Sporocytophaga myxococcoides: one gene and its partner. The protein of the gene in region 1 interacts with the protein of each later gene in a pairwise test. Links are inferred from orthologs where the notes say so. Each region holds a gene or a part of one and is shown on either strand. Other genes may lie near its edges.

The links.
Region 2: the proteins of ruvA (region 1) and ruvC interact in binary tests that used the Escherichia coli proteins (3 or more experiments, as listed by UniProt). The link is inferred for Sporocytophaga myxococcoides from one-to-one orthologs.

What each region holds. Positions count from the first base shown.
Region 1 is NZ_BBLT01000002.1:85,033-91,442, forward strand. The notes cover bases 1,752-4,750. They hold ruvA (Holliday junction branch migration protein RuvA), read right to left. Parts: upstream 3,550-4,750; coding sequence 2,953-3,549; downstream 1,752-2,952. Other genes in these bases: sprA (T9SS outer membrane translocon Sov/SprA), read right to left, coding at 1,752-2,939; MYP_RS04640 (NADP-dependent malic enzyme), read right to left, coding at 3,546-4,750. Outside these bases: more of sprA, read right to left, coding at 1-1,751; more of MYP_RS04640, read right to left, coding at 4,751-5,825; MYP_RS04645 (lytic transglycosylase domain-containing protein), read right to left, coding at 6,175-6,410. UniProt on the Escherichia coli protein: The RuvA-RuvB-RuvC complex processes Holliday junction (HJ) DNA during genetic recombination and DNA repair.
Region 2 is NZ_BBLT01000004.1:77,391-81,069, reverse strand. The notes cover bases 600-3,451. They hold ruvC (crossover junction endodeoxyribonuclease RuvC), read right to left. Parts: upstream 2,392-3,451; coding sequence 1,807-2,391; downstream 600-1,806. Other genes in these bases: MYP_RS10555 (glycosyltransferase), read left to right, coding at 3,384-3,451; MYP_RS10560 (lysylphosphatidylglycerol synthase domain-containing protein), read left to right, coding at 2,395-3,384; MYP_RS10570 (HIT family protein), read left to right, coding at 1,341-1,733; greA (transcription elongation factor GreA), read left to right, coding at 870-1,340; MYP_RS10580 (NAD(P)-dependent oxidoreductase), read left to right, coding at 600-776. Outside these bases: more of MYP_RS10580, read left to right, coding at 1-599; more of MYP_RS10555, read left to right, coding at 3,452-3,679.

The DNA of each region.
Region 1 (6,410 bases):
TCTATGTATTGCACATTTGCATTATCAAAGTCAATTTCATTACGAAAGTCTCTGGTAATAGCTCCCCAATTTTTTGATGGATTTGGAAGCTCTCCAGAAGCGTTTAGATTGGGATTATAGTTATATGGCCCTCTTTCACTCGGGAAATAAGCAAGGTCAAAAGTTGTCTGGTTAAGCGTATAGACCTGCCTATCCTGGTTGGGAAAAATTTCCTGAGGTCTTACAATTCTGATAAAGTGGTTTTGAATATGCTCTTCAAGGCCTTTAGGTACTCCGGTTCCGTTGTTGCGGTAAAATACGTTGTCTATATTGTACCATGCAAGTTTTGCTCTGCCGTAAGTATATTCTGTAGTTGTGCTGGTGCTTTGCGGAAAGCGTTTGGGTGTACTACCAATTCTCCACTTAGACCATGATCCGGTTATATCGTTAGCAGTTTTTGCACCTTCAAAGTCATCAATAAAAGCAGTACCGCCATTTTTGGAAACGGCTTTTGAATGCCCTGGAATAAGCTGGGCAACTTCACCGGCAGCAGTTATTGTAGAAGGTGCTTTCGTCTGGATTCCGGGTAAAAGGTCAACAGCTTTGGTAAGAATTCTGGAATCTTTCCTAAAGTTAGCATCAAACCCAAGCATAGTATTTCTGCTTGGTTCATCACCTATACTAACCCTTGTAATATTCGGAGTCTCATTCTGATGCAGCACTGTAGCTCCTAAAAGGAAATCATCGTTGATTTTATAGTCAAAGCGGGTTCCGAAAAATGATTTTCTGCGGAAGTTGAAGATATCCTGCTTTTCATATCTCACTTTAATTTCTTTATTGGAAGCAAGAATACCTTCATTAGTAATGGTCAATCTTCCTGTCCCGTCAATTGTGTAATCAGAACCATATACAAGAGGCACACTTCCTGCTGTCACGATGACTGATTCCTGAGCTATATTTATACCTGGTAGTTGTATGGAGTTTGTAGCTGTGGATTGATAGCGGCCTTTCAGATAATATTTATTCTTGGAAGCAACAAGCATCGCATCCCTTTGTGTAGAGTCGTAAAGTTCGGTGAAAACGTATTTGTTGATGAGATTTTGTTCTGTATTAGGATCAAAAAATTGATTCATATTGGTACCGAATGGCTCAAGCACAGGAAAGATTATCCGTCCGTATTTGGAATCTATGGTTACATCCTCTACATAGTCAAAGTTACCATCAGCAATTGGGTCATTATTCATATTCAGCCTGTCAAGGCCGGTCATTTTAAGGATGGTTCTCCCTGAAGCGATTGTGCCTTCCTGCAACACAGGCAGATCCAGTCCACTATAGTCATTCTTGTAAATAACCCTTAGCTGGAAATTGTCTCTTGTAAGCTGCGTTCCTCCTACCTGGTAAATGTTCTTCATCATCAGGTCCCATGTTGGAAGTCTTGTCTTTGTGGCAGAGGGCTTAATCATTTTCAGGATTATTAAAGAATCACCAGTAATATTGGTGATGTCTTCATTCATCTCACCTACTTTGTAAGTTTTACCCTGATAAGTATATTCAAATGCTACTGCAATACCGGCATCTTCCTGTATCTGTGTATTCAACGTGATGTAGCCAAGGTCAGGTTGAAACTTATAGTCTGTAGGTAAAAGTTTTCTTGCACTTTTGATAATCTCATAATCAGTTCCTTTGGTAAGGCCCTGGCTATTGAGGTTAGCTTCCATATTATCCGAAGTTCTGTAATTTCTAACCTTATCGTATAGGTTATTACTTTCGTTGCTCGCAGCCTTGTTAGAATTGCCCTGTAAATTTTTGTTATAAGGAGTTGATTCGCCGAGATCAAGATACCCTATAATACTTCTCAGGTTTTGGGTATTATTGGTCCTATTTGTAACGTATACATCTACCCTTGTAATTTTTACTCCGGAGTTTAATACAGGCAGACTGGAAAGAGAACCTTCATAATTGTTTCTGAAGAATTGACCAAGGAAGAAGTGTCGCCTGTCTTCATAGTTATCCGCTTTAATGTTAATTTCCCGTGCCTGTGATCCTCCTTGGATTCTTATTTCTTCACTTTTACCTCTTTGGCTTGAGAATACTGATGTTACAGACAGCCTTCCGAATTGTAATTTTGTTTTAATACCAAAAAGGTTCTGAGGGCCCTGCATGAGAGTACTGTTTAAAGGAAAGCTTACAGTACCAGCTTCTATCTTTTGTATGATATCTTCTTCAAATCCGGTGTATTCAAGTTTAAGATTGTTCTGAAAGTCAAATGTGGCCTTAGTGTCCCAGTTGGCAGTAAGCTTAAGTTTTTCTCCGATCTTTCCAACCACGTTCATACTGATCTGCTGGTCAAAATCAAATCCACCAGTCCTTTGTTGCCTTACAGGAATATTGGGGTTATTGACGCGTTGCCATTTGCCTCCAAAGTCCAGCATTACCAAGCCATTAGGTCTTATGTCCACGAAATTACTTCCGAAAGGTCCTTCAAGACCACGCACATATATTTTGGGGATAAGGTTACCTCTGGAAGAAACAGGGGTTTCCCCATCAAGACCCTGTGACTTAGATTTCCAGTAAGACTTCATCATTTCTTTCTGACGATACGTTGAGTATTCCTCGAAAGTCATAGTGGAAGGAGGTCTATAATCTAATTCACCTACTTTTTCATAGATATTATAATTCTCCATGCTTGAATCAAGCTCCACTTCTGTTTGCACATTGGTTGGGTTTTTCAGCAGAAAAGGAGATTTAGAAGACCTGTTGGAAAAAGGGTCACCCTCTCTGTCATTAGGATTGTAGTTAGGTCTTTTCTTTCTGTCTTTATTCTCTTCAGTTGAATCACCTGGCGGCCCAGATCTTCTGTGATTATAGGTGATATTGCTGGGCTTTCCGAAGGAAACCCAGGTATAAAAAGTTACACAGCTAAGTGTTGCTACGAGTATGTATTTATTCAGATTCAGCACTTGAAAAAAAAAATTATGCTGTTTTAAGCGCTTGTTTAATTAAATTTTCCAAAGAGATATTATCCCCCTCTTTTTTTATAATGCTATCAATACTCTTTTCAGCAACATTTTTAGCGATGCCCAATGTAATGAGTGCGGATAACGCTTCACCTCTGATTAAATTGTGTGAAGATTTTGTTAAATTCAATGTTGTTTCGTTTCCTACCGGTTCCTTCTTGATTTTATCTTTTAGTTCCAGGACTATCCGCTGAGCTGTTTTAAGTCCTATGCCTTTTATTGACTGAATGGTACGTACGTCTTCCTGAACAATAGCTCTGCTTAATTCTTCTGCATTTAATGAAGAGATAATCACCATGGCAGTCCCTGGTCCAACTCCGGAGATAGATATCAGGTCAAGGAAAATTTTTTTCTCTGCAACATGAAAAAAACCAAAAAGGGTATGGGCATCTTCTTTAATATGTAAGTATGTATGCAGTTTTATTTTTTCTTCATCCTTAATTAAAGAATAAGTTTGTAGAGAAATTCTGATCTGGTAACCAATTCCGTTAGTTTCAATTATTACAAAGAATGGATCTTTGAATGTTAACTTACCCTCTATATATGCAATCATATTTGCTGATTAAATGTATGGTTCTGAGTATCTACCACTGCTATAGCTGCCATATTGACGATTTCTCTGATTGAGCTGCCAAGCTGAAGTATGTGCACAGGTTTTCTCATTCCCATTAATATTGGTCCGATTGTCTCAGCTTCACCAATTTCCTGGAGAAGTTTATAGCAAATATTGCCAGCAGCGAGGTCTGGGAATATAAAAGTATTTGCACCTTCCTGAGCCAGAGCGCTAAACGGATAATTTTCCTGTTGAAGTTTTGTGTTCAATGCTATATTTGCCTGAATGTCCCCCTCTATAACGAGTTCCGGAAACTTTTCTTTTGCAATTCTTGTTGCAATTGCAGATTTTTCCGGAACCACTCCTTTTGATGATCCAAAATTCGAATAAGAAAGTACTGCAATGCGTGGAGTGAAATCAAAAAAGCGGACTGCATTTGCTGTCAGTCCTATCAATTCTGCTAATTCTTCGGCGTTTGGATTCTCATTTACTGTAGTATCAGCAAAAAAATAGGGCCCCTTTTTATTAAGGATGATATACATTCCAGCTACTTTTTTGGTGCCTGGGGCTACTCCGATAACCTGTAAAGCGGGTTTAATTGAAGTTGCATAGTCTTTAGTCAGACCAGTAATGAAACAATCTGCTTCTCCTTCATCCACCATCATAGCTCCAAAGTAATTCCGATCGCGCATCATCTTTTTTGCTTCATCTGGAGTGATGCCCTTTCTTTGACGTTTTTTATAAAATTTCTCCCCAAAGCTATAGCGTTTCTCTCTTTCCTCCATCGGGTTTATAATTTCACATCCGGACAGATCAATCATATATTCATGACTCATCTTCCGGATCTTTTCTTTATTGCCCAGTAGAACTGGTATGCCTATACCTTCGTCAACTATTGTTTGCGCAGCTTTAAGTATTTTGAAATGTTCACCTTCAGCAAGAACAATCCTTTTAGGGTTTTGTCTTGCCCTGCTGAAGATACGGTTCATCAATTTCTCATCCTTACCTATTTTTTGAAGCAGTTGATCATGGTACAAATCCCAGTCTGTGATCTGGCTTTGAGCTACTCCTGATTCCATAGCAGCTTTAGCTACAGCAGGAGATATTGTAGTGATAAGCCTTGGATCCAAAGGTTTGGGTATAAGATAGGTTTTGCCAAATGAAATCTTTTCATCTCCATAAGCTTTGTTCACAATTTCAGGAACTGGCTCTTTGGCCAGGTCTGCAATCGCTTTCACTGCTGCCAGCTTCATGGCTTCATTTATATCAGTTGCTCTAACATCCATGGCACCCCTGAAAATATAGGGAAAGCCCAGAACATTGTTAACCTGATTAGGAAAATCTGATCTGCCTGTGGCTATAATTGCATCTGGCCTTGCTTCAAGTGCAGAAACATAATCTATCTCAGGTACAGGATTGGCTAATGCGAAAATAATGGGTTGCTTAGCCATTTTTTTCAACATCTCTTTGGTGAGTATATTTCCAGCTGAAAGACCAATAAAAATATCAGCTCCTTCTATTGCCTCATCAAGTGTATACACATTTCGGTCTGTAGCGAACTGGATTGTTACAGGATTCAGGTCAGTCCGGTCTTTTCTTAGCACGCCGTTAACATCAAGCATAGTAATGTTTTCCAGCTTTGCCCCAAGGTCCAAGTAGATTTTTGTGCATGCTATAGCTGCTGCACCAGCTCCACTAATAGTGAAACGCACAGATTCTATTTTTTTATGAACAAGTTCGAGGGCATTAAGTAATGCAGCACCAGAGATTATAGCCGTGCCATGCTGATCATCGTGCATGACAGGTATCTTCATTTGTTCACGTAGCTTTTCCTCTATTACAAAACATTCCGGAGCTTTAATGTCTTCAAGATTGATACCTCCAAATGTAGGCTCAAGTGATTTCACTATTTTAACAAATTCGTCAGGATCTGTGCTGTCAATTTCTATATCGAATACATCAATACCAGCAAATTTTTTAAACAGCACTCCTTTGCCCTCCATTACTGGTTTTGATGCGTCGGGACCGATATTGCCCAACCCAAGCACAGCTGTGCCATTGGAAATTACTCCTACGAGATTTCCTTTTGCCGTATATTTGTAAACCTCCTCCTTGTTTTGATGAATTTCTTTACAGGGCTCGGCAACGCCAGGAGAATAGGCTAGTGCAAGGTCCAGTTGGGAAGAGAGCATTTTGGTTGGTACTACTTCAATCTTTCCTGGCTGTCCATGACTGTGATAGTTCAGGGCATCCTCTCTTCTTATATGAATAGCCATAATCTTAGTAAATCATTCAGGTTAATTTTTTTAAGAGAAGAATTAATTCATTTAAAAAATGTAGGAAGTACATTGAACTGTAAGCAAAGAATTTTTAAATCTACTCGCGACAATTTGGATCTTCTGAATTTCTTAATTGGTAATTCCCTTTTAAAAATTGTTTTCTAAAGAGTAAAAATAGCTAATAAATCTTAAAAAATTGTAAGTTTTGTTTACTGAGTTTTGTAGGAATAGGCTTAAAAATCAAAGTTTAAAAGAATAATGATATTGGAGTGGGGGAAATAAAAAAATGCTAAGTTTTAATTGTATTCTATTAAAACTTAGCATTTGAAAATTGCTTCTGAATTTGTTAACTCATTATTAATTTTTGTCCTACTTTTATTTCGTTGGACTTAAGATTATTCAGTTTTTTAAGTTTTTCAACAGGGATGTTATTGGATCTAGAGATAGTCCAAAGAGTGTCACCTGGCTGTACGTAATATACCTTCTTATGAGGATCATACTTTTTATTGCTTTCCGTTTGCTTTGCCAAGGTCGGTTTTTCCATTACCAATCCGCCCTTGTAGATTGTAAGTTTTTGTCCGG
Region 2 (3,679 bases), on another replicon or contig:
ATAAGGACTTATTGGAAAAGGCATCTAGTCTTAAGATAATAGCAAGAGCCGGGGCAGGGCTAGATCAAATTGACATAGAAGAAGTCGAGCGAAGAAAGATAAAAGTTTTAAATGCTCCTGAAGGAAACAGAGATGCAGTTGGCGAACATGCTGTTGGAATGCTTCTATCATTAATGAACAAGATGCAGACAGGAGACAAGGAAGTGAGGAACGGAATATGGAAGAGAGAAAAAAACAGAGGATATGAAATAGGAGGGCTTACGATCGGAATTATTGGTTATGGTAACATGGGTAGAGCATTTGCTAAAAGGATCAAAGGTTTTGGATGCAGGGTTATAGCCTATGATAAATATATATCAGGATATTCGGACGAATTTGCTGAAGAAGTTACAATAGAAAATATATTTAAAAATGCTGATGTATTAAGTCTGCATATCCCATTGACAGAAGTGTCAAGAGGAATGGTTGATAAGAAATTTATCAAAAACTTTACAAAGGATTTCTGGTTAGTTAATACCGCCAGAGGAGAAATTGTGAAACAGGCAGATTTGATAGAAGCATTGGATTCAGGTAAGATAAGAGGGGCAGCATTAGATGTTCTTGAAAATGAAAAATTTGAAACATTAACATCGATTCAAAAACTTAATCTTCAGAATCTGGTTGAAAGAGAAAATATGTTGTTTACCCCGCATGTAGCAGGGTGGACCTATGAGTCATTGGTTAAAATTAATGAAGTGATAGTTAAAAAGCTCAGAGAATCAATAGGTAAGATTTGAGGGTTTGGAATTGGTTAAAAAAGTCTTAATTTTGATTCCTGAACGGTTGAGGAAGCCGTTTTTTTTATTGTACCTAAGCAATTGCAAAGAGATATGGCATACACGTATTATACAGAAGAAGGACTTAGAAAATTAAAGGAGGAGCTTGCTATGCTCAAAACCAGAGGACGTGCTGATATGGCTAAGCAAATAGCGGAAGCTCGTGACAAAGGAGACTTAAGTGAGAACGCAGAGTACGATGCAGCAAAAGATGCTCAGGGATTGCTTGAATTAAAAATCAGTAAACTGGAAGATGTAGTTGCTAATGCACGCGTAATCGATGAGAGTAACATTGATACATCCAAAGTATCAATTTTATCTAACGTCAAGATAAAAAATAAAAAGACGAACGCCGTAGTCAACTATATCCTTGTATCTGAAGAAGAGGCTGATCTTAAGAGTGGAAAGATTTCTGTAAAATCACCAATAGGTAAAGGTTTGCTTGGAAAAAAAGTCGGAGATTCCGCATATATTGATGTACCTGCAGGAAAACTTGAGTTTGAAATCTTAGATATCACTAGATAAATGGCAAGCATTTTTACAAAAATTATAAACGGTGAAATTCCAGGTTATACAATAGCTGAAGATGATCGCTGTTATGCATTTTTGGATATATCTCCATTGGTAGTAGGACATACACTTGTAGTACCTAAAGCTGAAATAGATTATATTTTTGATATCGATGATGAGCTTTTGGCTCACCTTCATGTATTCAGCAAAAAAGTTGCAAAAGCATTGCAAAAGGCTGTTCCTTGCAAGCGAATTGGTGTTGCAGTTATTGGACTTGAAGTACCTCATACGCATATACACCTTGTGCCAATGAATTCTGCAGATGATCTCAACTTTACAAGGCCTAAACTTACTGTTGCAAAAGAAGTAATGGAAGAAACTCAGAAAAAAATAAAGAGTTACCTTTAAAATATCTGTTATTTTGAAAAAAGAGGCTGTCTTACTACCAAAGACAGCCTCTTTTTTATTGGATTGATTATTCTCAATTATTCTTTTTACCGGACACAATTCTGTCAGGATTGTCTTTGAGAAAGGAAGACCAGTTCCCAGATTGAACTTTCAATGATCCACCCTGAAAATGATGGCATAATGCAACTGCAAGCGCATCTGTTGCATCAAATAATTTAGGTGCTTCCTGAATTTTAAGCAAGTTACAAAGCATGCTGGAAACTTGTTCTTTGGACGCATTTCCATTGCCAGTAACAGATTGTTTAACCTTTTTGGGAGCATATTCACAAATTGGAACCTCTCTGGAAATTGCAGCTGCAATTGCTACTCCCTGAGCTCTCCCTAGTTTGAGCATAGACTGAACATTTTTTCCATAAAAAGGAGATTCAATTGCCATTTCATCCGGATGGTATTCATCTATCAGTTGAACAACCCTTTCAAAAATTTTACTTAATTTTAATCCATGGTTGCTATACTTGCTCAGGTGAATTACACCAAATTGCAGAAGACTGATCTTGCTTTTCTGGATATGAATAAGGCCATATCCCATGATCGTAGTACCTGGATCTACACCTAAAATTATTTTGTCCTTCTCTATTTCTTTTCCTTTAGAAATCATTCCATGCAAGTTAACCACATCCTTTCGGCTTTAAAAGAGAAAATTAATCCCAATTTTTCCCTTTTTTTTAAGTCATTGGTATTTATTGTTTCCTTATTCCTGATTTTTTACACACTGAATAATAAAGATGAACTTACAGGAAACTACTTTTTTGAAATTTTAAATTCCTGGAAAATTAATTCCTGGATGATCTATCTTGCTATTTTATTAATGCCACTCAACTGGGGAATTGAAGGTTTAAAATGGAAGTTTCTAGCTTCTAAAGTTGAGAAAACCTCGTTCTTAAGTGCTTTGGAGGGGGTAATATGTGGTACAACGTTTGGGTTTATCACTCCTCACGGATTGGGAGATTATCTGGGAAGGATATTAATTATGAGAAGTGCTGAAAGGTCTAAGGCATTAGGAGCCATATTCATAAGCAGGATAGCTCAATTTTATTCTACTATATATTTTGGAAGTATTTCCATCTTCTTTTTATTATTCTCATGGGTGCCATTTTCTGCCACACAAAAAAAAACCATTGTAATTACTTTGTTGCTGTTTCATATAGCCCTTCCTGCCTTCCTATTTTTTCGTGAAAATATTTTAAGACATCTTGAGAAAAACAAAAGATTAAAGCTCTTCGTCAGTTATTTTCTTATTATTAAAAATTACAATCTAAGAGAAATATTACTAGTGATTGCACTATCTGCTTCCCGGTATCTTATTTTTCTATGTCAGTTTATTTTGGTTATCAATTTCTTTCGGGTTAAAACCGATTTGTTCTTTCAATTTCTCGCCGTACCCTTTGTTTTTCTTGTAAAATCTATCATACCTACGATATTCGATTTTGGAGTGAGGGAAGCAGCAGTAATGTTTATTTTTAATGAGGAAGGGGTTGATTTACAGAGAGTATTATATTCAAGCTTAACTGTCTGGCTGTTAAATGTTGTAGCTCCTTCAGTCATAGGGCTTTTTCTAATTTTCAGATTAAAAATAAAAGGGCCATTCTGATGATAATAATTATTGCTTTAGTTTTTCTGATTTATTCCATTGCTCTTATATGGGCTATGGGAGTATGGAGAAAAATGGAATTATGGTCAAAGCATAAAAAAGCCTCGACAAGGAGATTCGTCTCAGTGATTATTCCCGTGAGAAATGAAGAGTCAAATATTTTAAATCTGCTTTCAGATTTATCTAGGCAAGAATATCCAAAAAGTAAATATGAAGTGATTGTCATTAATGATGGATCTGATGACTTAACTGTATCCCTGGTTCATGAATATCTTGAGCGGACTGATATTCAGTT